DNA from 2 places in the Methylosinus sp. genome. Region 1 is predicted to be linked to the other one. Evidence: predicted binding sites of a transcription regulator. Region 1 holds the regulator's gene; the other holds the start of a gene.

What was found. Region 1 encodes PhoB, which activates phosphate uptake and scavenging genes when phosphate is short. Its sites were predicted from a motif close to TGTCATNNANCTGTCAT; they were not measured.
Region 2: VIF40_RS17625 (esterase-like activity of phytase family protein) is a predicted target of PhoB. The motif match lies at 9,354-9,370, and genes of this name have one in related genera.

What each region holds. Positions count from the first base shown of each region.
Region 1 is NZ_DATBQF010000068.1:38,578-50,131, forward strand. It holds gene VIF40_RS17320 (CAP domain-containing protein) at 1-57, shown strand, start outside; gene VIF40_RS17325 (hypothetical protein) at 85-324, opposite strand; gene VIF40_RS17330 (hypothetical protein) at 463-1,518, shown strand; gene phoB (phosphate regulon transcriptional regulator PhoB) at 1,714-2,457, opposite strand; gene phoU (phosphate signaling complex protein PhoU) at 2,454-3,179, opposite strand; gene pstB (phosphate ABC transporter ATP-binding protein PstB) at 3,209-3,994, opposite strand; gene pstA (phosphate ABC transporter permease PstA) at 3,991-4,830, opposite strand; gene pstC (phosphate ABC transporter permease subunit PstC) at 4,834-5,865, opposite strand; gene pstS (phosphate ABC transporter substrate-binding protein PstS) at 6,082-7,149, opposite strand; gene VIF40_RS17365 (ATP-binding protein) at 7,308-8,372, opposite strand; gene VIF40_RS17370 (lysylphosphatidylglycerol synthase domain-containing protein) at 8,396-9,460, opposite strand; gene VIF40_RS17375 (DNA polymerase Y family protein) at 9,595-11,121, opposite strand; gene VIF40_RS17380 (hypothetical protein) at 11,048-11,554, opposite strand, start outside.
Region 2 is NZ_DATBQF010000069.1:19,873-31,426, forward strand. It holds gene VIF40_RS17565 (SGNH family hydrolase) at 1-1,079, shown strand, start outside; gene VIF40_RS17570 (L,D-transpeptidase) at 1,244-1,855, shown strand; gene VIF40_RS17575 (hypothetical protein) at 1,914-2,105, opposite strand; gene VIF40_RS17580 (glutamate synthase subunit beta) at 2,112-3,530, opposite strand; gene VIF40_RS17585 (branched-chain amino acid aminotransferase) at 3,661-4,548, opposite strand; gene VIF40_RS17590 (MarR family winged helix-turn-helix transcriptional regulator) at 4,801-5,370, shown strand; gene VIF40_RS17595 (response regulator) at 5,367-6,146, shown strand; gene VIF40_RS17600 (ATP-binding protein) at 6,143-7,510, shown strand; gene VIF40_RS17605 (hypothetical protein) at 7,514-7,726, opposite strand; gene VIF40_RS17610 (phospholipase) at 7,799-8,506, opposite strand; gene VIF40_RS17615 (hypothetical protein) at 8,661-8,852, shown strand; gene VIF40_RS17620 (hypothetical protein) at 8,965-9,279, shown strand; gene VIF40_RS17625 (esterase-like activity of phytase family protein) at 9,417-11,554, shown strand, end outside.

The DNA.
Region 1 (11,554 bases):
GCCTATGCGCCCAATACGAAATACAAGGTCTATTGGGCGCTGATTCTGGCGGACTGACCACGCGCGTTCCCGCGCGCTTCGCCTTCAGCGCGTGAGCCGATCATGCCGAGGCCGCGTCACGCGCGGCCGCCGCTGGTCGCCCCGGCCGCTCGGCGCTTTGGTCGCCGCGTCCTTCGCCGCCGCGCTCTCCTTCGCCGCGTCCGCTGCGTCCTCCTGCCTCACGTAACGCACGCCGAGAAAGAAAAGGATCTGCGCTCCGCCGACGAGGGGCGGCGCTGCGGCCGCTGGTCTCGCCTTCGAGGAGAAGGCTATGATTTCGCCCATTTCATCGCCCCCGCAATGAAGCACGTAATTCGCGCGATTGGTCGATGCGGCGATTAGGGGCCGCCGAGGGTTAATGTTGCGTCAATGTCCGCGCGCTAAAATCGCTGATCGAGTATTAAAGTTGCGATTGGTGCGTAAATGCCACGAGTCGAAAGCGAACGGCGAAAGGCCGAGGCGGTTCTGTTCCGCGAGATCGTCGACCAGTTCGTCGCGCGTCCGCTGCATCCGGCGGCCGATGTCGAGCAGTTCGAGACGCTCGCCAGCGGCTTCATCGAGATGCTCGACGCCGATGTCGTCGCCGAGCGGGCGATCGAATTGTGCCGCCATCCCGACACGCCGCCCGGCGTCGTCGCGCAGCTGCTGGACAAGGGTGGGCGCGCCTCGCGCATCGCCTTCGAGTTTGCGCCGGCGATTCACGCCGGGCTCGCCCGCGCGCTCGCCGAGCACGGGCCGGCCGAGCTCGCCGTCGCCATCGCCCGCCGCGCCTCGCTCGACCGCAAGATCGTCGGGAGCCTCGCCTCGCGCGGCGAGAGCGAGGTGCTCTGCGCGCTCGCGGCCAATCGGCGGCTCCATATCGATCAGGCGGCGCGGCGCTCGCTGCTGCAGGCGGCGCGCGACGATCAGCGGCTCGCCCGCATATTGCTGGACCGCGTCGATCTTGCGTTCGACCCGGAGGCGCTGTTCCTCGCCGCCGATGCGGGCGAGCGCTCGCGCATTCTGCTGGAGGCGGCGACGCGGGCGCTGGTCGCCAATGGGCCGGAGCATGTCGCGCGGCCGTCTCCGGCGCTCGCCGAAGAGATCGACGCCTGCGCCATCGCCCGCGATCTCGAGGGGCTGGCCGAGGCGCTCGCCGAAGCGCTCGACTGCCGCAAATCGCGCGCGCGCGCCATTCTCATGGACCGTGGCGGGGAGGCGCTGGCGCTCGCCCTGGTCGCGCTCGCCGTCGGCGAGGACACTGCGATCCGTATTTTCCTGGGCGCCGAACGCGACGCGCCGGATGTGGAGCGCATTCGCTCGCTGGTCGCGCTGATGCGCTCGTCGCCGCCGCGCGCTGCGCAGCGGCTCGTCGCCGCGATGACCGGATCGTTGCGTCAGGAGAAGGAGCGCGCCGCGGCCGCCGCCGCGCGTCCCGGCGCCGCCGAGCAGAAGCGCAGGCGCAAGCCCAAGAGCCAGGCCGCCAAGGCCAAGGCGTAGCAGGAGGTGTGACGCCGCTCGAAAGGCTCGCGGTCCAGGGTCTGGCCCAGGGTCTGGCCCATTCGCGCGGCGCCCTCCCTCACGACGTGCGTGGAGCCGGGGAGGGTGAGGGAGGGCGCCGCGCTCGGGACTCGTCGAAGCCGATCATGAGATCGTTTCGCTGCGCTCGCTGTGACGAACAGCGAGTCGCAGGCGTCAATTGCGTCCGAAGGTCTCGTCGAAGGAATAGCCGGTGCCGCGCACGGTGCGGATCGGGTCCTTCTCGCGGCCGCGGATGATCGCCTTGCGCAGGCGCCCGACATGCACGTCGACGGTGCGCTCGTCGATCTCGGCCGAGAGCCCCCACACGCTGTCGAGCAATTGCGCGCGCGAGAAGACGCGGCCGGGCTTCTCCATCAGATATTCGAGCAGGCGGAATTCCGTCGGCCCGAGATGTATCTCGCGCCCGCCGCGCTTCACCCGGCGGGTCTCGCGGTCGAGGTCGATGTCGCCGGCGACGAGGCGCGTCGCCACGCGCTCCGGCCGCGCGCGGCGCAGCAGCGCATGAACGCGCGCCATCAGCTCCGGCGTCGAGAAGGGCTTCACCACATAATCGTCGGCGCCGACGGAGAGGCCGCGCACGCGCTCGTTCTCGTCGCCGCGCGCGGTGAGCATGATGATCGGCATGGTCCGCGTGTCGTCGCGAGCGCGCAGGCGGCGGCAAATCTCCAACCCGGACACGCCGGGCAGCATCCAGTCGAGAATGACGAGATCGGGAACGGATTCGGCGAGGCGGATTTCCGCCTCGTCGCCGCGCTCGACATGCTCGACCTGGAAGCCCTCGGATTCGAGATTATAGGCGAGCAGCAGAGCGAGCGCCGCCTCGTCCTCGACGACGAGAATGCGCGGCGCGCGGTCGTGCGGCGCATCGCGCGGCGTTGCGACGCGAATCTCGTTCATTGCGTGGGCTCATCCGTTTCCGTGCTGGCGGGGAGGCTCGGCGACCGTCCCTTCGGTCGGTCGGTCGGCATCGCCTCGCCAGTGACGAGATAGACGATCGTCTCGGCGACATTGGTGGTGTGATCGCCGATGCGCTCTATGTTCTTCGAGCAGAACAGGAGATGCGTGCAGAAGGAGATGTTGCGCGGGTCTTCCATCATGAAGGTCAGGAGGTCGCGGAACACCGAATCTTCCAGCGCATCGAGCTCGCTGTCATTGGTCCAGACGGCGCGGGCGCGCTCGACATCGCGCTGGGCGTAGGCGTCGAGCACGTCCTTCAATTGCATGGCGGCGACTTCCGCCATGGTCTTCAGCCCGATGACGGCGCGCGGCACACGCGCCTCGGAGAGGATTTTCACCGTGCGCTTGGCGATGCTCTTGGCGAGATCGCCGACGCGCTCGAGATCGGCGGCGATGCGCATCGCGGCGATGCATTCGCGCAGATCGATGGCGAGCGGCTGGCGCCGCGCGATGGTGAGGATGGCGTTTTCCTCGATCTCCCGCTGCAGCGCGTCGAGGCGCTGGTCGGTGGCGACGACGCGATGGGCGAGCTCTATGTCGAAATTGGCGAGCGCATCCATGGCTTCGGCGAGCATTTTTTCGGCGATGCCTCCCATCTCGGCGATTCGGCGGCCGAGCACTTCGAGGTCGCGGTCATAGGAGCTGACGATATGTTCGCTCATGTCTCATATTCCTCGTGCGCGTGTCGCGCTCAGCCGAAGCGGCCGGTGATATAATCCTGCGTCTTTTTGTTCTGCGGCGCGGTGAACAGATTGTTCGTCTCGCCGAATTCGACGAGATCGCCGAGATACATGAAGGCGGTGAAATCGGAGACGCGCGCCGCCTGCTGCATGTTGTGCGTGACGATGGCGATCGTGTAGCGCTCCGACAATTCGTCGATGAGCTCCTCGATCTTCGCCGTCGAGATGGGGTCCAGCGCCGAGCAGGGCTCGTCGAACAGAATCACCTCCGGTTGAATGGCGACGGTGCGGGCGATGCACAGGCGCTGCTGCTGGCCGCCCGAGAGGCCGAGGCCGCTCGAATTCAGCTTGTCGCGCACCTCGTCCCACAGCGCGGCGCCGCGCAGCGCCGCCTCGACGCGCCCGTCCAGCTCGCTGCGCGAGAGCTTCTCGTAGAGGCGAATGCCGAAGGCGATATTGTCGTAGATCGACATCGGGAAGGGCGTCGGCTTCTGAAACACCATGCCGACGCGCGAGCGCAGCAGGTTGAGGTCTATGCGCGGGTCGAGGATGTTCTCGCCGTCGAGCAGCACCTCGCCCTCGGCGCGCTGCCGCGGATAGAGGTCGTACATGCGGTTCAAGATGCGCAGCAGAGTCGATTTGCCGCAGCCCGACGGGCCGATGAAGGCGGTCACCTTATTGGTGTAGAGCGGCAGCGAGATCGATTTCAGCGCGCGCGACTGGCCGTAATAAAAGTCCAGATCGCGAACCGAGACCTTGGTTGGAATAGTGGCTTCGACAACCGGCATGGCGGTCATTGGTGTTTTCCCTGGCTGCTGAGCGCACGCGCGGTGATGGAGAGCAGAAGGACGGCGATGGTGACGAGCAGAGCGCCGGTCCAGGCGAGCTGCTGCCAATCCTTGTAGGGCGAGAGCGCGAATTGGAAGATGACGACGGGCAGGCTGGAGACCGGCGCGTTGAGATCCGTGCTCCAGAACTGATTGTTCAGCGAGGTGAAGAGCAATGGCGCCGTCTCGCCGGAGACGCGCGCTATGGCCAGCAGCACGCCGGTGACGATGCCCGATTTCGCCGCACGATAGGCGACGCGCAGCAGCATATGCGAGCGCGGCAGGCCGAGCGCCGCCGCCGCCTCGCGCAGCGGGCTCGGCACCAGCAGCAGCATGTCCTCCGTGGTGCGCACCACCACGGGCACCACCAGCACGGCGAGCGCCAGAGCGCCGGCGATGCCGGAGAAATGCCCGACCTGCGCCACCACCACCGTATAGACGAACAGTCCGATGACGATGGACGGCGCGCTGAGCAGAATGTCGTTGATGAAGCGCACGACCATGCTGAGCTTCGAATAGCGGCCATATTCGGCCATATAGGTGCCGGCGAGCATTCCGAGCGGCGTGCCGAGCAGCACGCCGATCGTCGTCATCACCAGCGATCCGGCGATGGCGTTGAGCAGGCCGCCGGTGGAGCCCGGCGGCGGCGTCATCTCGGTGAAGACGGCCGGCGTGAGGCCGCGCGCGCCCTCATAGATCAGCGCGCCGAGGATCAGCACCAGCCAGGCGAGGCCGAAGACGGTGCCGGCCCAGCACAGCGTCGTGGCGAGAGCGTTGGTGCGGCGGCGGGAGGCGGAGATGGACAAGGGTCAGGCTCCCGATTTCTGCTCGATGCGCATCAGCATGAAGCGCGCCGCCGCCAGCACGAAGAAGGTGATGACGAAGAGGATGAGGCCGAGCTCGATCAGCGCGGAGGTGTAGAGATCGCCGACCGCCTCGGTGAATTCATTGGCGATCGTCGCGGAGATCGTCGTGCCGGGCGCGAGCAGCGAGCTCGACACCCGATGCGCGTTGCCGATGACGAAGGTGACGGCCATCGTCTCGCCGAGCGCGCGGCCGAGGCCGAGCATCACGCCGCCGATGACGCCGACGCGCGTATAGGGAATCACGACGTAGCGCATGACTTCCCAGGTCGTGCAGCCGATGCCCGAGGCCGCCTCCTTCAGCATCGGCGGCACGGTGTCGAACACGTCCCGCGAGATGGAGGTGATGAAGGGCAGCACCATGATGGCGAGGATGAATCCCGCCGTCAGCATGCCGATGCCATAGGGCGGGCCCGCGAACAGGCTCGACAGCACGGGAATGTCGCCGGTGAGGGAGATCAGCGCCGGCTGCACATGCTGCTGCAGGAAGGGGGCGAGCACGAACAAGCCCCAAATGCCGTAGATGATCGACGGAATGCCGGCGAGCAGCTCGATGGCGACGCCGATCGGGCGGCGCAGCGCATGGGGACAGAGCTCGGTGAGGAAGATGGCGATGCCGAGCCCCAGCGGCACGGCGATGGCCATGGCGATCGCCGAGGTCACCAGAGTCCCGTAGATGGGCGCGACGGCGCCGAATTTCTCGGTGACCGGATTCCAGGACTCGGTCGTCAGAAAGCCGAAGCCGAAAGCCTGTATGGCGGGCAGAGAGCCATAGATCAGCGAGAAGATCACGCCGCCGAGGATCAACAGGACGAGGACGGCGGCGGCGCGGGTCAGATTGTGGAAGAAGAAGTCGAACAGGGCCATGCGGCCGAGAACTTTCCCGCGGTCGACTTCGGCGGCGCGGGGCGGCGCTTCTACGATTGCTAGGTCCGACACGCTATTGTCTCTCGTTTGGCGGTTGAAGCCGGCGTCCATCGCGCGCTCCCGAAGGCGGAATTTTCATGTGAGGTCATAGCGCAGGTCGTGGGTGAGCTCACTACGCCTGGAGGCGCCGCGTCGAAAGGAAGCGGGCGGAGCTCGTCCTCGGTTGGTTCGTTGCGCGCCATTCCGCTGCCTGTGTCTCGTGCGTCTCGCGTCGAGGGGCGCCGGCGGAATATCCGCAAGGACATTTCGCCGGCGCGCGTCGATGGATCAGTTGTTCGAGGCCAGCGGCTTGCCGCTCGCATCCTTCACATTGGCGGTCCAGCTCTTCTTGATCATAGCCACCACATTGGCGGGCAGCGGGATATAGTCGAGCTCCTCGGCCGCCTTGCCGCCCTTGGCGAAGGCCCAGCCGAAGAATTTCAGCGCCTCGCCGGCCGCGGCCGTGTCCTGCGGCGCCTTGGGCAGCAGGATGAAGGTGGCGGCGGTGATCGGCCAGGACTGCGCGCCCGGCTGGTCGGTGAGGATCTGGTAGAAGCCCGGAGCGTTGGCCCAATCGGCGTTGGAGGCCGCGGCCTGGAAGGTCGGCGTCGTCGGGGCGACGGTCTTGCCGTCCTTGTTGACGAGCTTGGTGAAGGTCAGCTTGTTCTGCTTGGCGTAGGCGTATTCGACATAGCCGATCGCGCCCTTGGTGTTGGCGACGTTGTTGGCCACGCCTTCATTGCCCTTGGCGCCGATGCCGGCCGGCCACTCGACCGCCGTATTCTCGCCGACCTTGCTCTTCCAGTCCTCGGAGACCTTCGAGAGATAGTTGGTGAAGTTGAAGGTGGTGCCCGATCCGTCCGAACGATGAACGACGACGATCGGCGTCGCGGCGAGCTTGGCCTTCGGATTCAGCTTCTTGATGGCGGCGTCGTCCCAGCTCGTGATCTGGCCGAGGAAGATCTTGGCGACGGTCGGGCCGTCGAGGACCAGGTCTCCCGGCTTGACGCCGTCGAGATTGATGACCGGCACGATGCCGCCGATGACCTGCGGCCACTGGATCAGCTTGTCGGCGTCGAGCTCTTGCCCAGTCAGCGGCTTGTCGGTTGCGCCGAACGTCACGGTGCGGGCCTTGATCTGCTTGATGCCGCCGCCGGAGCCGATCGACTGATAGTTGAGGCCGTTGCCGGTCTCGGCTTTATAGGTCTCCGCCCATTTGGCGTAGATCGGATAAGGGAAGGTCGCGCCCGCGCCGGAAATGTCCAGCGCCAGCGCCGGGCTCGTCACCGCCGCGCCGGCCACGGCGGCGAAGGCCGCCGTCGCGACGGCGACGCGTTTCAAAAGGTTGGAGATCATTTGTGGATCGCTTTCAGCTCGAGAACAATAGAAGGGCGCCGGGCGCCTGTCACAGCCCAGTTTCTAACGATGGGGCAATAGAGTTTTGTGACATCAAAATTACGATATTATGACATAAGATAGCCTTGATTTTTGCCTGTGTTATCAAATGACTAACGTCATGTCTTTTGGGCGCCCGCGTCGATGGCGGGCAAAATCACTCGAAACAGCGAGCCCTCCCCGAGCGCGGACTCGATGCCCAGCCGGCCCCGATGGCGCAGCACAATGTGCTTGACGATAGCGAGGCCGAGCCCTGTACCCCCTTTCGCGCGGCTCTTGCCGGCGTCGACGCGATAGAAGCGCTCGGTCAAGCGTGGAATATGCTCTTGCGCAACGCCCGGCCCGTGGTCGCGAACGGAAAGAACGGCGGTGGCTCCTTTACGAACGAGGGAGATTTCAACCGCCTTCGGGCCGTCTTCGCTGCGGCCGTATTTCAGGGCGTTTTCGATAAGATTCTCAGGAATGCGGGCCAGCTCGTCCCTGTCGCCCGGAACGATGACGTTGGGCTCGAGATCGAGCGCCAGAGGAATATCGTTTTCTTCCGCCATGGGCGTGAGCGTGTCGACGATATGCGCGAGCAGCATGGTCAGGTCGACCGCCTCCGCCGGCCGCACATGCATATGCTGCTCGATGCGCGAGAGGGAGAGAAGGTCGTCGACGAGACGCGCCATGCGCTGGGCCTGCTCGCGCATGATCCCCAGGAATTTGTCGCGAGCGGCCGGATCGTTTTTGGCCGGACCCTGCAGCGTCTCCACAAAGCCCAGGAGAGAGGCGAGCGGCGTGCGCAGCTCATGGCTGGCGTTGGCGACGAAATCGACGCGCATGCGTTCGACGCGGTGCGCTTCGGTCAAGTCGCGCAGGCTGATCATCGCGGCGGTCTCGTAGCCCGGAAAACGGATGGGCGCGATATGCGCCTCGAACCAGCGCTCGAGCGGAAGGCGCTCCACCCACGAGGCCTTTTCCGCGTTTCCGCCGGCGAGCACGCGCATGGCGGCGTCGAGCATATCGGGCGACCGCAGGCTCCGAGACAAAGGCTCGCCAATGCGCAATGTCGGCGCGAGGATGCGCGCCGCGCTGTTGAAGGCAAGCGCATGAGTCTCCGCATCGATGATGAAGACAGGCTCGGGCAGCGCGTCGATCACCGGGCCGAGCATATCTTCCGCGGGCCATCTGGGGTGCGTCATGGAGGCGTGCCCTCAGCCCAACGTCAGGGCGTTCTTTCCTCGATAATGCGCGCGACCGCCTCGCGCAATGCGCCCCAGCGGCGTGCGCCCTCGTCGGCGCCGAGCATGGCCAGAGCGACGATAAAGGGAAGGAAGTAATAGATGAGGCGGAACAATAACAGCGAGGCGAGAACGCTTTCCTGCGATCCGCCTGGCATCGCGTGGAGCATTGTCGCCTCGAAGACGCCGAGGCCGCCGGGGGCGTGGCTGACAACGCCCAGAATGCAGGCGAAGACGTAAATCGCGAGGAACGCCGTATAGTCGAGCTGGATGCTTTGCGGCAGCAGCATGTAAAGCACGGCCGAAGCGGCGCACAGATCGGCGGCGCCGACGATGAGCTGCTCGACCGTCGCAAGGACGCCGGGCAGTTGCAGGACATGGCCTCGCAGGCGTATGCGCCGCGGCTCGAGCGCGACCCACGCGCCATAGCCAGCGACCGTCGCGAGAATAAGAACGCCGAGCGCGACATGCAGCGCGATGGGCAGATGATCCAACGCGGCGAGCGTTTCCGCCGCTTTCATCAGGGCGAAGCCGACAACGGTCGTCATTCCGAGCCAGAAGGTGACGCCGGTGATCACCGTGAGATTGGCGACCTGCAGCGCACTCATGCCGACGCGCGAATAGATCCAGTAGCGAACAGCCGCGCCGGTGACGATCGGAAAGCCCAGATTGAAGGAGATGGCGTAGCTCGCGAAGGAGGCGAGCGCCGTGACGCGATAGGGAGAGTAATGGCGAATCTGGCGAAGGGCCGAGACGTCATAGCCGGTGAGCGCAAAATAAGAGAGAACCGTAAAGAAAAGCGCCGCCAATATCTGGCCGCCGCTCGTCGCCTTCAGCGCTCCGACGACATCCCCGAAGCTGACATGCGAGAGCACATTGGCGAGGATATAGGCGGCGACCCCGAAGAGCGCGAGGCTGGCGAGAGCGCCGAGAATGTGGGTCGCGCCGTGGGGGAGTCGATCCTGAAGCGTTTCCAGAAAGGTCTTGCGCCGGACGACGGCCGGCAGGCCCGATTGTGACGAAATGGCGAGGTCCTCGTCTTGTTGCATCTAACGCTCGTTGGGAGTGGCGGCCGGTTTGCAACCGGATCGCAGCCCAGTGACTTCGTCCTCCAAAAGATGACGCCAGAATGACGGACGACCGCCTTTTAGCTTGGGCGCGGCGCCGGCGAAGTCAAGGGCCCTTACGACAGGCCATGCACGAACCAGCGGGGACGGTCGGTCTCCCGCCCGTAAAGACCTTCGCGGAAGAGCCAGAACAATTGTCCGTCCCTGTCCTGGGCGTGAAAATAATCCCGCGTGAGGCCGTCCGGCGCGTCGCCCCACCAAGGGGGCGCGATGCGCTCAGGCCCTTCGAAAGCAACGATCTCGCGCAGAACGCGCCGCCAGCGGAATTTGAGCGGCGGACCGTCGGGAAAAAGCGCGATGGCCTCGATCGGCTCGGGGCGCTCGAAAAGCCTCAGGGGGCGCATCGCTTCCTGCGCCGGGAAAGGCGCCGGCGGCCCAAATGCGGCGGGAATGGCGGCCACGGCGAATTCCGGCAGATGCGCGGCCTCTGGATGGAGCCGCAAGACGCGACGCAGGCCGAGCCGCGCGCCGAGCCGGTCGAGAAGGTCGCCGAGGTCCGCGTCGTCATGGGCGCCGCGCGGCGGCGGAGCAAGATTCGTCTGGGCAGCTCCGGCGCTTTCGACTTCGGTCGCCGAGAGCCGCAGCACGTCGAAGCCATAGCCCGTATCGAGTCCTTCCTCCGCGACCGCCGAAAGCCGCTCGACGAGGAGCGCGGCGAGGCGGGCGGGCTCGCGCAGCGGCCGGCTCGTTCCAGCCGCAATGCGTTTCACCGCGCCGTCGACCCGGTAGAAGACGGCTTCAAGCCGCCGCGCGCCGACGCCGGCGCGTTCGAGCATGGGGCAGAGATCGGCGCAAAGGCGCTCTAGCGTCGTCTCCAGATCGGCCTGCCGCGTCAGCCCGTCGGGAAAGCGCCGCTCGGCGATGAAGGCGGGCGCCTCGAAGCGGGGGGTAATGGGGTCGCGGGTGCGGCAGGTCAGCGCGTCGAGCCGCGTCAGCGCCTCCTTTCCAAAGCGGGCGGCGAGCGGGCCGCGCGGGCGCGCGAGAAGATCGCCGAGGCGGCGAAGGCCGGCGCGCCGCATGCCGGCGAGGGCTTCCCCTTCCAATTCCAGCGCCTCTATGGGGAAAGCGGCGACGAGGCAGTCGAGTTCTTCCTGCCCGGCTTCCGAAGCGACGTTGCGGATATTGGAAAAGCGCGCGAGCGCCCGGGCGAGCGCGGGCCCCGGCGCGATCGCCGCGCGGGCGGAAAAGCCTAAGCGCCGCAGGCGGTTTTCGATGTCGTCGAGAAGCGCCGCCTCGCCGCCGAAAAGATGCGCCGCGCCGGTGACGTCGAGCAGCACGCCGTCGGGCGGATCGGGGGCGGCGAGCGGCGTGAAGCGGCGGCTCCAGTCGGCGAGCCCTTCGACGAGCGCGGCGTCGGCTCTGGGGTCGGCCTCGGCAAGCGCCAGGGCGGGGAAGCGCGCGCGGGCGTCCGCGACCGCCATGCCGGGCGCAAGGCCGCGTTTCTGCGCCCCCGCGTCGACGGCGGTCAGGCGCTCCGCGCCCTTGACGCGGGCGTAGAGGGCGAAGGCTTCAGGCTTGCCGCCGCGACGGCGCAATAAGCGGTCGGTCGGGAGCCTCGGCAGGAAGACGCTCAGGAAACGCATGACGGAACGCTACTCTGTCAGGATCGAATGCGATGTCGCGCCATTGCGCGGGATCGAACGCGCCCAAGGCGCCGAGAAGGCCCGCGCGAGCCTTCAGGACCCGCAGCCGCCACAGGAAGGGCGCCATGGAGGAGAGCGGCGGGCGCGCCGAGGGGAGCGCCGGCGAAGGGGCTGGTCTGGCGGCGATCTCGACGCGCAATTCGGCGGCGCTGGAAAAACGCGCGGCTTCCGCCCCCTGCGCTGCGAGAACGCCCAGCGCGCCGCCGCGCCGCGCGGCGAGCAGCAGGCGGCGCGAGGCGGCGAGGTCATAAAGGCGGGGCGCGAGGAAAGTCTCGGCGACGACCGCCGCGCAAGCCGGGCTTTTCAAGGCCTCCTCCATGGCCCAGAGCGCCTCGCGCGGCCGCCGGACCCGAACCAGCGCGAAGCGGGACAG
Region 2 (11,554 bases), on a different contig from region 1:
AGATGCTGGCCGACGGTCTCGACGAGGCCTATGCGGACCGGCCCGATATCCGCATCCTGCACAAGGCCAAGGACAGCACCGGCCTCGTGCGAGAGGATTATTTCGACTGGCCGAAGGCGGCGCGCGAGATGCTCGCCAGCGGCGACAAGATCGACATGGCCGTCATCATGATCGGCTCCAATGATCGGCAAGCCATTCACGAGGGGACCGAGACGATCGAGACCCTGTCGCCGCGCTGGCGCGAGCGCTATGCGCAGCGCGTGGAGAGCATCCGAGCGGCCTTCCGCGAGAAGAAGATTCCGCTGGTCTGGGTCGGCCTGCCGGTCACCAAGAGCGAGCATTTCGCCGCCGATATGGCGAAGTTCAACGACATCTACCGGCAGGCGGCGGCGCAGGAGAGCGCGCCTTTCATCGATATTTGGGAAGCGTTCGCCGATGAGCGCAACCAATATCAGGCCTTCGGCCCGGATATAAACGGGCGCATCGTCAAGCTGCGGTCGGCGGACGGCGTCCATTTCACCGATGTCGGCGCGCGCAAGCTCGCCCATTTCGTCGAGGGCGAGATCAAGCGCCTGTTCGACGCGCGCCACCCCGCCTCCGACGGCGCGCCGGCCGAAGCCGCCTCCCCGCCGTCCGCCGAGGAAGCGCCCGCTACCGCCCCGGCAGCGGCCGTAGCGCCGCCGGTCCAGATCATCGCGCCGAGCGGCCCGGTTCCGGCGGCCGCGCCCGTTCTGCCGGATCGCCCCGCGATCGGCCCGCTCCAATCGCTGACCACCGCCATCGTCGCGACCGACGGCGAGCTGGCGCGACGTGGAAAATCATCCGCCCCTGGCGAAGAGGCCCGCGCCGCCGCGGCGCGCGCGCTCGTCGATCATATTTACGTCGAGGGCGGCGAGCAGCCTAGCCAGCCCGGCCGCGCCGATGATTTCTCCTGGCCGAAGGGCGGAACCAAGCCGGGCGGCGCCACGCCGGTCGAGTCCAAGCCGGCCGAGTCCCGTCCAGCCGAGTCCAAGCCCGCCGAGGCTCCGACGCCCACGCCCACGCCGGCGGCGGCCTCCTCCGCGGCCGAGACGCGCTGAGGCGCCCTGCGGTTTCGCTCGAAATGCGCGAAACCCGTCAATTCCGCATTCAATTCATCTCGAATGAAGCGCGACGACGACGCGCTCGCGAGGGAACGGGCGCGCCCTGCGAAGCATTTTTCTCCCGCTCGAAGGGCCCGAGGGCCTCGAAGGGAGTATCTGTCATGTCGTTGCGTCGTTGTTCTCTTTCCATCGTGCTCGCGCTGGCGTCCGGCTGCGCCGCGCCCGCCGCGCAAGCTTTCGAAAATCCGTTCGCTTTCCTGTTCAGCGGGCGCTCGGCGGCGAGCGCCCCGTCCAATTCCGACGGCCAGCTCTCCGGCGAATATTCGTCCACGCGCTCCGTCGTCGCCGACCCGACCCGTCAGCGGCCGGGAACGGTCACCGTCGACACGCAAAACCGCGTTCTCTATCTCTCCATGGCCGATGGTCAGGCGATCCGCTATGGCGTCGGCGTCGGCCGGCCGGGCTTCACCTGGCGCGGCCAAACGCATATCGGCCGCAAGGAGGCTTGGCCGGCGTGGACGCCGCCCTCGGCCATGCTCCACCGCCGTCCGGATCTGCCGCGGCATATGACCGGCGGCGCCAGCAATCCGCTCGGCGCGCGCGCCATGTATCTCTATTCGGGCGGCCGCGACACGATGTTCCGCATCCATGGCTCCAATGAGCCTTGGACGATCGGCCATGGCGTCTCGTCCGGCTGCATCCGCATGCTGAACGGCGACGTCAGCGATCTCTACAATCGCGTGAAGGTCGGCACGCAGGTCCACGTTCTCTGACGAAAAACGCCGGCGCTCGTCTCCAGACGGTCGCCGGCGTCACTTTATTCTCGTCCCGTCAGCCGCCGCAGTTCGCATTGGTCAGGCCGGAGATAATGACCTGCGTGACGACCCAGACGCTGATCAAAATCCAGGCGACACGCGTTCTCTTCTGCCCATAGAGATAGGCGCCGATGATCGGCATGGCGAGCAGCACATAGGGCAGAGCCGAATTTCCGATATTGTCGCAGAACCACAAGGCCGTGGGCATGTTCTCTCACCTCGGTAGATTTGTTTCGCCCATCAGGAAGGCGTCCACCGAGGCGGCGCATTGCCGGCCCTCGCGGATCGCCCATACGACGAGCGATTGCCCGCGCCGCATGTCTCCACACGCAAAAACATTTTCGCGTGACGAATGATAGGATTTGACGTCGGCGGCGACATTGCCGCGCGGGTCCAGCGCGACCGCGAGCTTCTCGAGCAGCCCCTCGCGCACTGGCGAGACGAAGCCCATGGCCAGCAGCACGAGATCGGCCTTCAGCGTGAACGCGCTGCCGGGAATGGCCTGCAGCTTGCCGTCGACGCGCTCGCAGCGCAGTCCGGCGACGGCGCCGTCGGCGCCCAGAAACTCCCGCGTCACCACAGCGAAATCGCGCGTCGACCCTTCGTCATGCGACGAGGAGGTGCGCAGCTTCAACGGCCAGTCCGGCCAGGTGACGAGCTTGGCCTCTTTCTCGGGCGGGCGCGGCATGATCTCGAGCTGCGTCACCGACAGCGCGCCGTGGCGCACCGAGGTGCCGATACAGTCCGAGCCCGTGTCGCCGCCGCCGATGACGACGACATGCTTGCCGGAGGCGAGGATCGGCTCATTGGTGACGAGCGGCTCGCCGGAGACGCGGCGGTTCTGCTGCGGCAGGAAATCCATGGCGAAATGCACGCCGCGCAGATCGCGCCCCGGAATGGGGAGATCGCGCGGCTGCTCGGCGCCGCCGGAGAGGATCACCGCGTCATGCTCGGCGACGAGCCGATCAGCGTCGAGATCGACGCCGACATGAACGTTGTAATGGAAGGCGACCCCTTCCGCCTCCATCTGCGCGACGCGGCGGTCGATGAGATGCTTCTCCATCTTGAAGTCCGGAATGCCATAGCGCAGCAGTCCGCCGGCCTTGGCGAATTTCTCATAGACATGCACGTCATGGCCGACGCGCGCGAGCTGCTGCGCAGCGGCGAGCCCGGCCGGGCCGGCGCCGACGACGGCGATGCGCTTGCCGGTCTTGGACTTGGGCGGCTCGGGCAGAACCCAGCCCGCCTCGAAGCCACGGTCGACGATCGCGCATTCGATCGTCTTGATGGTGACCGGCTGGTCGATGAGATTGAGCGTGCAGGACGCCTCGCAGGGCGCGGGGCAGACGCGGCCCGTGAATTCCGGGAAGTTGTTGGTGGAGTGGAGATTGGCCAGCGCGCGGCGCCAGTCGCCATGATAGATGAGATCGTTCCAATCCGGGATCTGATTATTGACCGGACAGCCATTGTGGCAGAACGGAATGCCGCAATCCATGCAGCGCGCCGCCTGATTGCGCGTCGCCTCCTCGGAGAGCGCGATGACGAATTCGTCGTAATGGCGGATACGGTCGGCGGCCGGCTTATATTTGCGGTCCTGCCGGTCGATCTCCAGAAAACCCGTGACCTTTCCCATGCCTCGCCAACCCCTCGGCCCTTCGCCTCATTCGCGCCTTCGAGGAATTTTTTACCACGAAGACACGAAGGACACGAAGCAAATCGTCCAGACTGTCGCCGTCTGGCTCGCGCTGCGACTTCGTCGGATATCAGGCGGCGGCCGCCTTCGGATTCACTTCGCGCGTGTAATCCTCGATCAGCGTGCGCGAGATCGCGCCGGGCGTGAAGCGATAGGGGCCGGCCTCGGCGACCGGCGTGACCTCCGCGCCGGTGCCGCAGATGAAGCATTCGCTGAAGCCGGGCAGATCATCCGGCACGATGCGGCGCTCGACCACCTCTATCCCGCGCCGACGGGCGAGGTCGATGACGGTGCGGCGGGTGATGCCGTCCAGGAAACAATCGGCGATCGGCGTGTGCAGCACGCCATCCTTCACGAAGAACACATTGGCGCCGGTGCATTCGGCGACCCGGCCCAGCCAGTCGAGCATCAGAGCGTCGGCGTAGCCCCGCCGCTCGGCGCGATGCTTGGAGATGGTGCAGATCATATAGAGTCCGGCCGCCTTGGCGAGCGCCGGCGCGGTCTGCGGATCGGGACGGCGATAGTCGGCGATGTCGAGGCGAATGCCCTTCATCTTGGTGGCGACGTCGAACATGCTGGGCCAGTCCCAGACGGCGATCGCCACATTGATCGTCGAATTCTGGGCGGCGACCGCCATCATCTCGCTGCCGCGCCAGGCCACCGGCCGCACATAGCAGCTGTCGAAGCCATTGGCCTTCACCACCGCGGCCTTGGCCGCGTCGAGCTCGGCGACGCTATAGGGAATCTCGAAGTCGAGGATCTGCGCGGAGCGCCGGAAGCGCTCGGAATGCTCCGTCGCCTTGAAGATGACGCCGCCATAGGCGCGCTCGCCCTCGAACACGCTGGAGCCGTAATGCAGCCCATGCGAGAGGACATGGAGCTTGGCGTCCCGCCACGGTATGAGCGCGCCGTTGTACCAGATGTAGCCGTCGCGCTGGTCGAAGGGCAAAACCGACATCCGACACTCCGATGAGATCAAGGCGAAAGGGGCCGTCCCGGCGGCCGGTCTCGAGCCGGCCTTCCGCAAATCACTAGCCATCGGTCAGAAATATGTCAATATAGCTGACGTATAAGTTCAGGATCATCGAGTGAGGTTTTTCCTCGAAACGAGGGCGAGAGGGATCGCCCTTCTCCCGATCGCGCTGCGTGCAAGCACCGCGGGCATGGTTCACGGCTCTTTCGCTTCCACCGAGATATAGCGGTTCCCGACGTGAAGACATCCATCGAACGCAAGCTGCTGCGGCCGGCCTCGACGCAGGCGCTCGTCGGACGCGAGCCGCCCGATCGCGAGAGCGAGCCGATGTTCGATCTCATCGAGCTGTTCTTCTTCGCCTATCGCGATTTCGTCGGCGACGCCGACCTTCTGCTCGAGAATTATGACTTCGGCCGCGCCCATCATCGCGTCCTGCATTTCGTCTATCGCCGTCCCGGCCTCGCCATCGCGGCCCTGCTCGATATTTTGAAGATCACCAAGCAGAGCCTCAACCGCGTGCTCAAGCAATTGCTCGACGCCGGCTTCGTCGAGGCGCGCGTCGGCGCGAGCGATCGCCGTCAGCGGCTTCTGTTCCCGACGCCGAAGGGCGCGCGTCTGGCCCAGGAGCTGGCGACGCTGCAATCCGAGCGCTTCCGCCGCGTCTTCGGCGAGCTGCCGCCGGAAGCGCGCGAGGCGACGGCCGATTTTCTTCTCGCCATGGTCAATGTCTCGGATCGCGAGAAAGTGCGCGCGCATCTGCCGCCGCGCCGCCGCCGCCGCCAGCTCGCCGAAGACGACGCCGCATGAGCGCCGACGCGCCACAGCCGGCGGCCGGGCCCGGCCCGCATATTCTCGTCGTCGACGACGACAGGCGTATACGCACGCTGCTGTCGCGCTATCTCGCCGCCGAGGGCTATCTGGTCAGCGCCGCCGCCGACGCCGCCCAGGCCCGCGCCCGCCTCGCCGACATGACCTTCGACCTCATCGTCCTCGATGTGATGATGCCGGGCGAGAGCGGTCCCGAATTCGCGCGCAAATTGCGCAGCGAGGCGGAGCCGCTGCGCTCCTCGCCGATCCTCATGCTGACGGCGCTCGGCGAGACCCGCGACCGCGTGGCCGGGCTCGAGGCGGGCGTCGACGATTATCTCGCCAAGCCCTTCGAGCCGCGCGAGCTGTCGCTGCGCATCGCCAGCATATTGCGCCGCGCCGGCCGCTCCGCGCGGCCCGCTCCGGCGGCCTCGAGCGTGCGTTTCGGCGCCTTCGGCTTTGATCTCGAAAAGGGCCGATTGCGCGAGCATGATCGAATCATCCATCTGACGACTCGCGAAGAGGAGATTCTACGCGTGCTGGCGATGAATGCGGGCGAGATCGTGTCACGGCAAAGGTTGGCGCAGCGCCTCGTCGATGGCAAAGTCGAAACCGCCGGCGAGCGTAGCGTCGACGTCGAGGTGGCGCGGCTGCGCCGCAAGATCGAGGGCGACGCGGGCGGCCCGCGCCATTTGCAGACGATCCGCGGCCGCGGATACAGACTGTGGGTGGACGCCGTCGTCGGCCCGGACGAGAGATACGGAAAAGCGCAATGACCCTTGCCCTCCCCGCCGCGCTCGACGCCCCGCGCCAGCTCTGGCGGCGCTTCGCCGGCTGGCTGCATGCGCGCATGCCCAAGGGGCTCTACGCGCGCTCGCTGCTGATCGTCATCCTGCCGATCGTGCTGCTGCAATCGGCGGTGGCCTATTTCTTCATGGAGCGCCATTGGCAGGCGGTGACATCGCGCCTCTCCGCCGCGGTGGCGCGCGACGTCGCGGCGCTGATCGATTTCTACGACGCCTTTCCGAAAGGCGAGCATCGCGAGATCCTCCAGCGCATCGCGGGCGAGGATTTGAGCATCGATGTCCATTTCCTGCCCAAGGAGCCGCTGCCGCCGCCGGCCGCCAAGCCCTTCTTCTCGCTGCTCGACCACACTCTGTCGCGGGAGTTGTCGCTGCGCCTGCAACGGCCCTTCTGGATCGACACGGTCGGGCGCTCCAACATCGTCGAGATCAGAGTCGCGCTCGACGATTCGGTGATGCGCCTGCTGGCCCATCGCACCCAGGCCTATGCGTCGAACTCGGAAATCTTCTTCATCTGGACGGTGATCGCCTCGCTCGTCATCATCGCCATAGCGACCTCCTTCCTGCGCAATCAGATTCGCCCGATCCTGCGCCTCGCCCGCGCGGCGGAGGAGTTCGGCAAGGGCCGCGAGGTGGCCTTCAGCCCGCGCGGCGCGCGCGAGGTGCGGCAGGCCGGCGCGGCCTTTCTGGAGATGAAGCGCCGCGTCGAGCGCGCCATGGAGCAGCGCACGACCATGCTCAACGGCGTATCGCATGATCTGCGCACCATCATCACGCGCTTCAAGCTGTCGCTCGCTCTGATCGGCGAGACGACGGAGACGACCGAGCTGAAGAAGGACGTCGACGAGATGGAGCGCATGGTCGAGGCCTATCTCGCTTTCGCGCGCGGCGACGGCGGCGAGGCGACCGCCGACACCGACGTCGCCGCCCTTCTCGACGAGCTGAAGAGCGATTCCGAGCGTCATGGGCTCGGCGCGAAGGCGAGCTTCGCGGGCCGCAGGCCGGTGGCCGTGCGGCCGGCCGCTTTCCGCCGCGGCCTCGCCAATCTCGTCGGCAACGCGCAACGCTATGCGAAAAACATCGCGCTCTCCGGCCTCAATGACGGCAAGACGCTCACCATCCACATAGACGATGACGGGCCCGGCATTCCGCCCGAGCGTCGGGAGGACGCCTTCCGGCCGTTCTACCGGCTCGACGAATCGCGGAATCAGGACGAGAGCCATTCCGGACTCGGCCTCGCCATCGCCCGCGACATCATGCGCTCGCATGGCGGCGAGGTGACGCTCGAGGGCTCGCCGCTCGGCGGCTTGCGCGCGACCGTCACTTTGCCGGTGTGACGCTCAAACCTGGGCAGGACAGGGAATTTCCTTCGTCACGCCGTCGAGAAAGGCCTTCATGGGGCAATTAGCGCGCATGGGGCCAGGCTTGTTGTTGCCTTGCCAGGTCACGAAGCTGACGATCCCGCGCGCATTGACGGCGACGACCTTGTATCGGTCGGACCCGCTCGTCGCGTAGCACTTGCCTTCCTTTATGTCCTCGGCGGTCAGGGCCATATCCAAATCTCCTCTCGTGATGAGCTTGCCCTCGTCCCGCAAGAGCTGTGCCGAACGTCGCCGTGACGAGCGTCAGTGCGTTTCATGATCGTGATCGTCGTGATCGTGATCGTCATGGTCATGATCGTGATGATCCTCCGCCGCCGCGCCCTTCTTGTGCACGACATGCTCGGTGAGGAAATCGCCGGCGGCGATCACCCCGTCATCGTCCATCGCATGGGCGAGGCCTTTGCGCGTCATCGCCCAGACGCGCGCGCCCTGCGCCGTGAGCCCCGCCTTGGTCTCGCGCGCCGCCGCGAGCGGCGCGGCCTCGTCGGCGTCGCCGTGGATCAGCAGGACCGGCGGCGCGCCATCCGCGCCGACAGGCGGCGACGCGCCATAGGAGCCGCCCGAAAAAGCGACGATCGCCGCCGCCGGACCCGGCCTCGCGAGACCGGCGAGCAGCGCCAACGTCGCGCCTTGCGAGAAGCCGACCAGCGCCAGATGCGAGGCCGGCAGCCGGCGCTTGGCCAAGGCCGCATCGAGGAATAGAGCGAGCGTCGCCAGCCCTTTGGCGAGCCCGTCGGGGTCGTCGGCGTCGAACCAGCGCCGAACGCCATCGGCTCCGGCGGGCGCCTCGGCCGCGAGGAATTCGGCCTTGGGCATCGTCGGCGCCCAATTGAGCGCATGATCGACCATCGACTGGCCGTCCGCGCCCTCCCCATGCAGCATCACGACGAGAAAAGCGGGCTTTCCGCAGGAGAGAGCGGCCAGCGCCGGCCCTTCCACAATATCGGTCATGGGTTCCTCCGTCGGGAGCCGGCGCCTCGCCGGCCGTGGGACGGGTTCAATAAGCGTGCCGAGGGCGTGGCGCCCAAACTGCTTCGCGTAGGTCGCGCCGGGGACGGACCGGCGCACCGTGAGAGCCTAGGCAACCAAGCAAAAGGAGGACCGCGTGGCGGACTACAAAGTGACGGTAGAGGAGCAGCCCGACGGAAAATGGGCCTGTTTCCTGCATGTGCCCGGTGAGGAGCCGTACAACCTCGGCAAGACGTTCAAGAGCGAGGATCGCGCGGACACCTGGCTAACCGTCGGCGAGGCGACGACCGCGATCGACATGGCGGTGGCCAAGCTCACGAAGAAGTGAGCGAGAGGTAAGGGCCGTGATGCGCGCCTGTCGGATCTCCGACAGGCGTTCCCGGCCCTTCGTCCCTTTTATTCCGCGACGGAGCCCCCGCGCGCAGCAAGGAGCGATAATCATGGCGGTTGATTTGAAGGTCGAATGGACCGACGCCGATATAGCGAAGCTCATCGGTTCGGTCGTCGACGACCGCGACTGGCGACTCGAGGTCAATGCGGACGGCGTCGCGTCGCTCGTCGACAAGACGGCCCATCCGACCGACGACGCCTATGACAACCAGCTCCACTGCTTCCTCGAGACTTGGATGCAGGGAACGGACTTCGTTGGCCCTTCGGCCGCGGGCGACAAGGAGCTCGTGGGCAAGGTCGCCAAGGCGCTGCGCGAAAACTATCCGACGCTCAAGGGCCTGAAATTCGTCTACGTGTCGCTGTGATCGCTTCGTGGCCTTCGTGATGCGAAGGCCACGACGCTATAATATTTCTGTTCCGTTAACAATCATGTCCAAACCGTCACCAAACCGTTAAGGGGCGACCATAGACCTCCGGCCAAGCTTATGAGCCGGAGTGTGAAATGCCCTTTCGTCATTGGTTGCTCGCGTCCATCTCGGCGCTGGCCCTTCACGGCGCCGCGATGGCGCAGACCTATCGAACGCCGAATGTCGCCGCCAATGACGGCGCCGCCTCCATCAGCCTCGGCGGACTGACCTTCACCAACCAGGGCCTCGTCGGAACCGGCCGGCTGCCCGCGACGACGATCGACTTCCTCGGCGACACGCTCGGCTCCTTCTCGAGCCTCGCCATCGATCCCTATTCCTGGCGGCGCAGCGGCTCGACTTTCGTCGCGACCATGTTCGCCCTTCCCGATCGCGGCCTCAACGATCCCGCCAATGGCGTCTTCTACGACTATGCGGGACGGCTTCTGAAGTTCAACATCGCCTTCTCGCCCTATTCGGGCGCCAATCTCCCCGCCTCCACCAGCTCGCAAAATCAGGTGCAGATCGCGCCGAACGGCGGCCTGGCGCTGCGCGACAATCAGGGCAAGACCTTCACCGGCGCCGATCCCGGCTCCGCGACGACCACTCTGTTCGGCCGCCTCGCGCCGAGCCCGGCGACGGGCGCGACCGGCGCCGGCAAGATCTCGCTCGACGCCGAGGGCCTCGCCTTCAAGACCGACCGCTCCTTCTACATCAGCGACGAATATGGCCCGTCGATCTTCTATTTCGACGCCAACGGCAATCTGGTCGGCTCGGTCGGCATTCCCTCCTCATTGCTGCCGCGCAGCAGTAGCGCGATCAATTTCAACTCGGTGACAGCGCCGGCCACGGGACGCCGCAACAATCAGGGGCTCGAGGCCGTCTCGGTGAGCCCGGACGGCAATCGGCTCTTCGCGATCCTGCAGAGCGCGCCGATGCAGGATCTGATCGACGCCCAGCAGCAGACGCGCAACAACACGCGCATCCTCGTCTACGACATCGCGCTCAATCCGACGCCGGCCGCGCCGATCGAGACCTATGTGCTGCAGCTGCCGACCTACAGGCTGAACGGCGATGGCGGCGCCGCCAACCGCACCGCGGCGCAGAGCGAGATGGTGGCGCTCAACGACAAGCAGTTCCTGGTGCTGGCGCGCGACGGAACCGGCCAGGGCCCGGCGGGCGGCAATCCGATCATGGTCAAATCCATCTATCTCGTCGACATCGGCCAGGCGACCAATATCGCCGGCACGGCCGCCGATACGACAGCCGGCGGCCAGGTCGCGCCCAATGGCGTGCTGAATCCGGCGATCACGCCGGCGCAGTCGGTCGAGCTCGTGAACATGCTCAATTCGACTCAGCTCGCCCGCTTCGGCCTCAATCTCAACAATGGCGCGCCCGGCCAGTCGGCGCAGTCGCAGCTCACTCTGTCGGAAAAATGGGAGGGCATGGCGCTCGTCCCGACGCTGGTGGAGGGCCGACCGAACGACTTCTATCTCTTCGTCTCCAACGACAATGATTTCACCACGACCAATGGCGTGATGCAGGGCCAGAGCTATAATTCGGGCCAGAACAACGACAATATGGTCCTCGTCTATCAACTCACCCTGCCGACCGCGGTCGATCCGCTGTTCCTGAAATCCATGCGCGATACCGCGCCGCAGGTGCTCGGCCGCATCGACGCCGGCGCGCTCGGCCTCGCCTCCAGCGCCGCGGCGTCGGTCGTCGCGCAGCTGCATTCGATTCGTCGCGCGCAGAGCGGCGTCTTCGCGGCGCAGGGCCTCTCCACCTGGCTCGGCGGCAACGTCGATTTCGGCCCGACCGCGACGCAGCCCGGACTCGACGGCGACCGCACGCTCTATGGCGGCTCCTTCGGCGTCGATTACGGCTGGAAGGAGATTCGCGCGGGCGTCGCGGCGACGGTGCGCGCCGGCCAATATGGCGGCGGCGCGCTCGGCTATTTCGACATTTCGCCGACCGTCTCGCCGAGCCTCTACGCCGGCTATTTCGGCGATCTCTTCTATCTCCACGGAACGGCGACCTTCTCGCCGGACGTCGGCTTCTCCGACATTCGCCGCCTCGGCGCCTATGGGCTCACCGGCGTCGGCCGCACCAGCGTCGACTCCTATGCTGTCGGCGGCGAGACCGGCCTGCGGCTGAAGCTCGATGCGTTCCAATTCACGCCCTTCTTCGGCGTGACGCAGACGACCGCGACGATCCGCGGCTATACGGAAAGCGG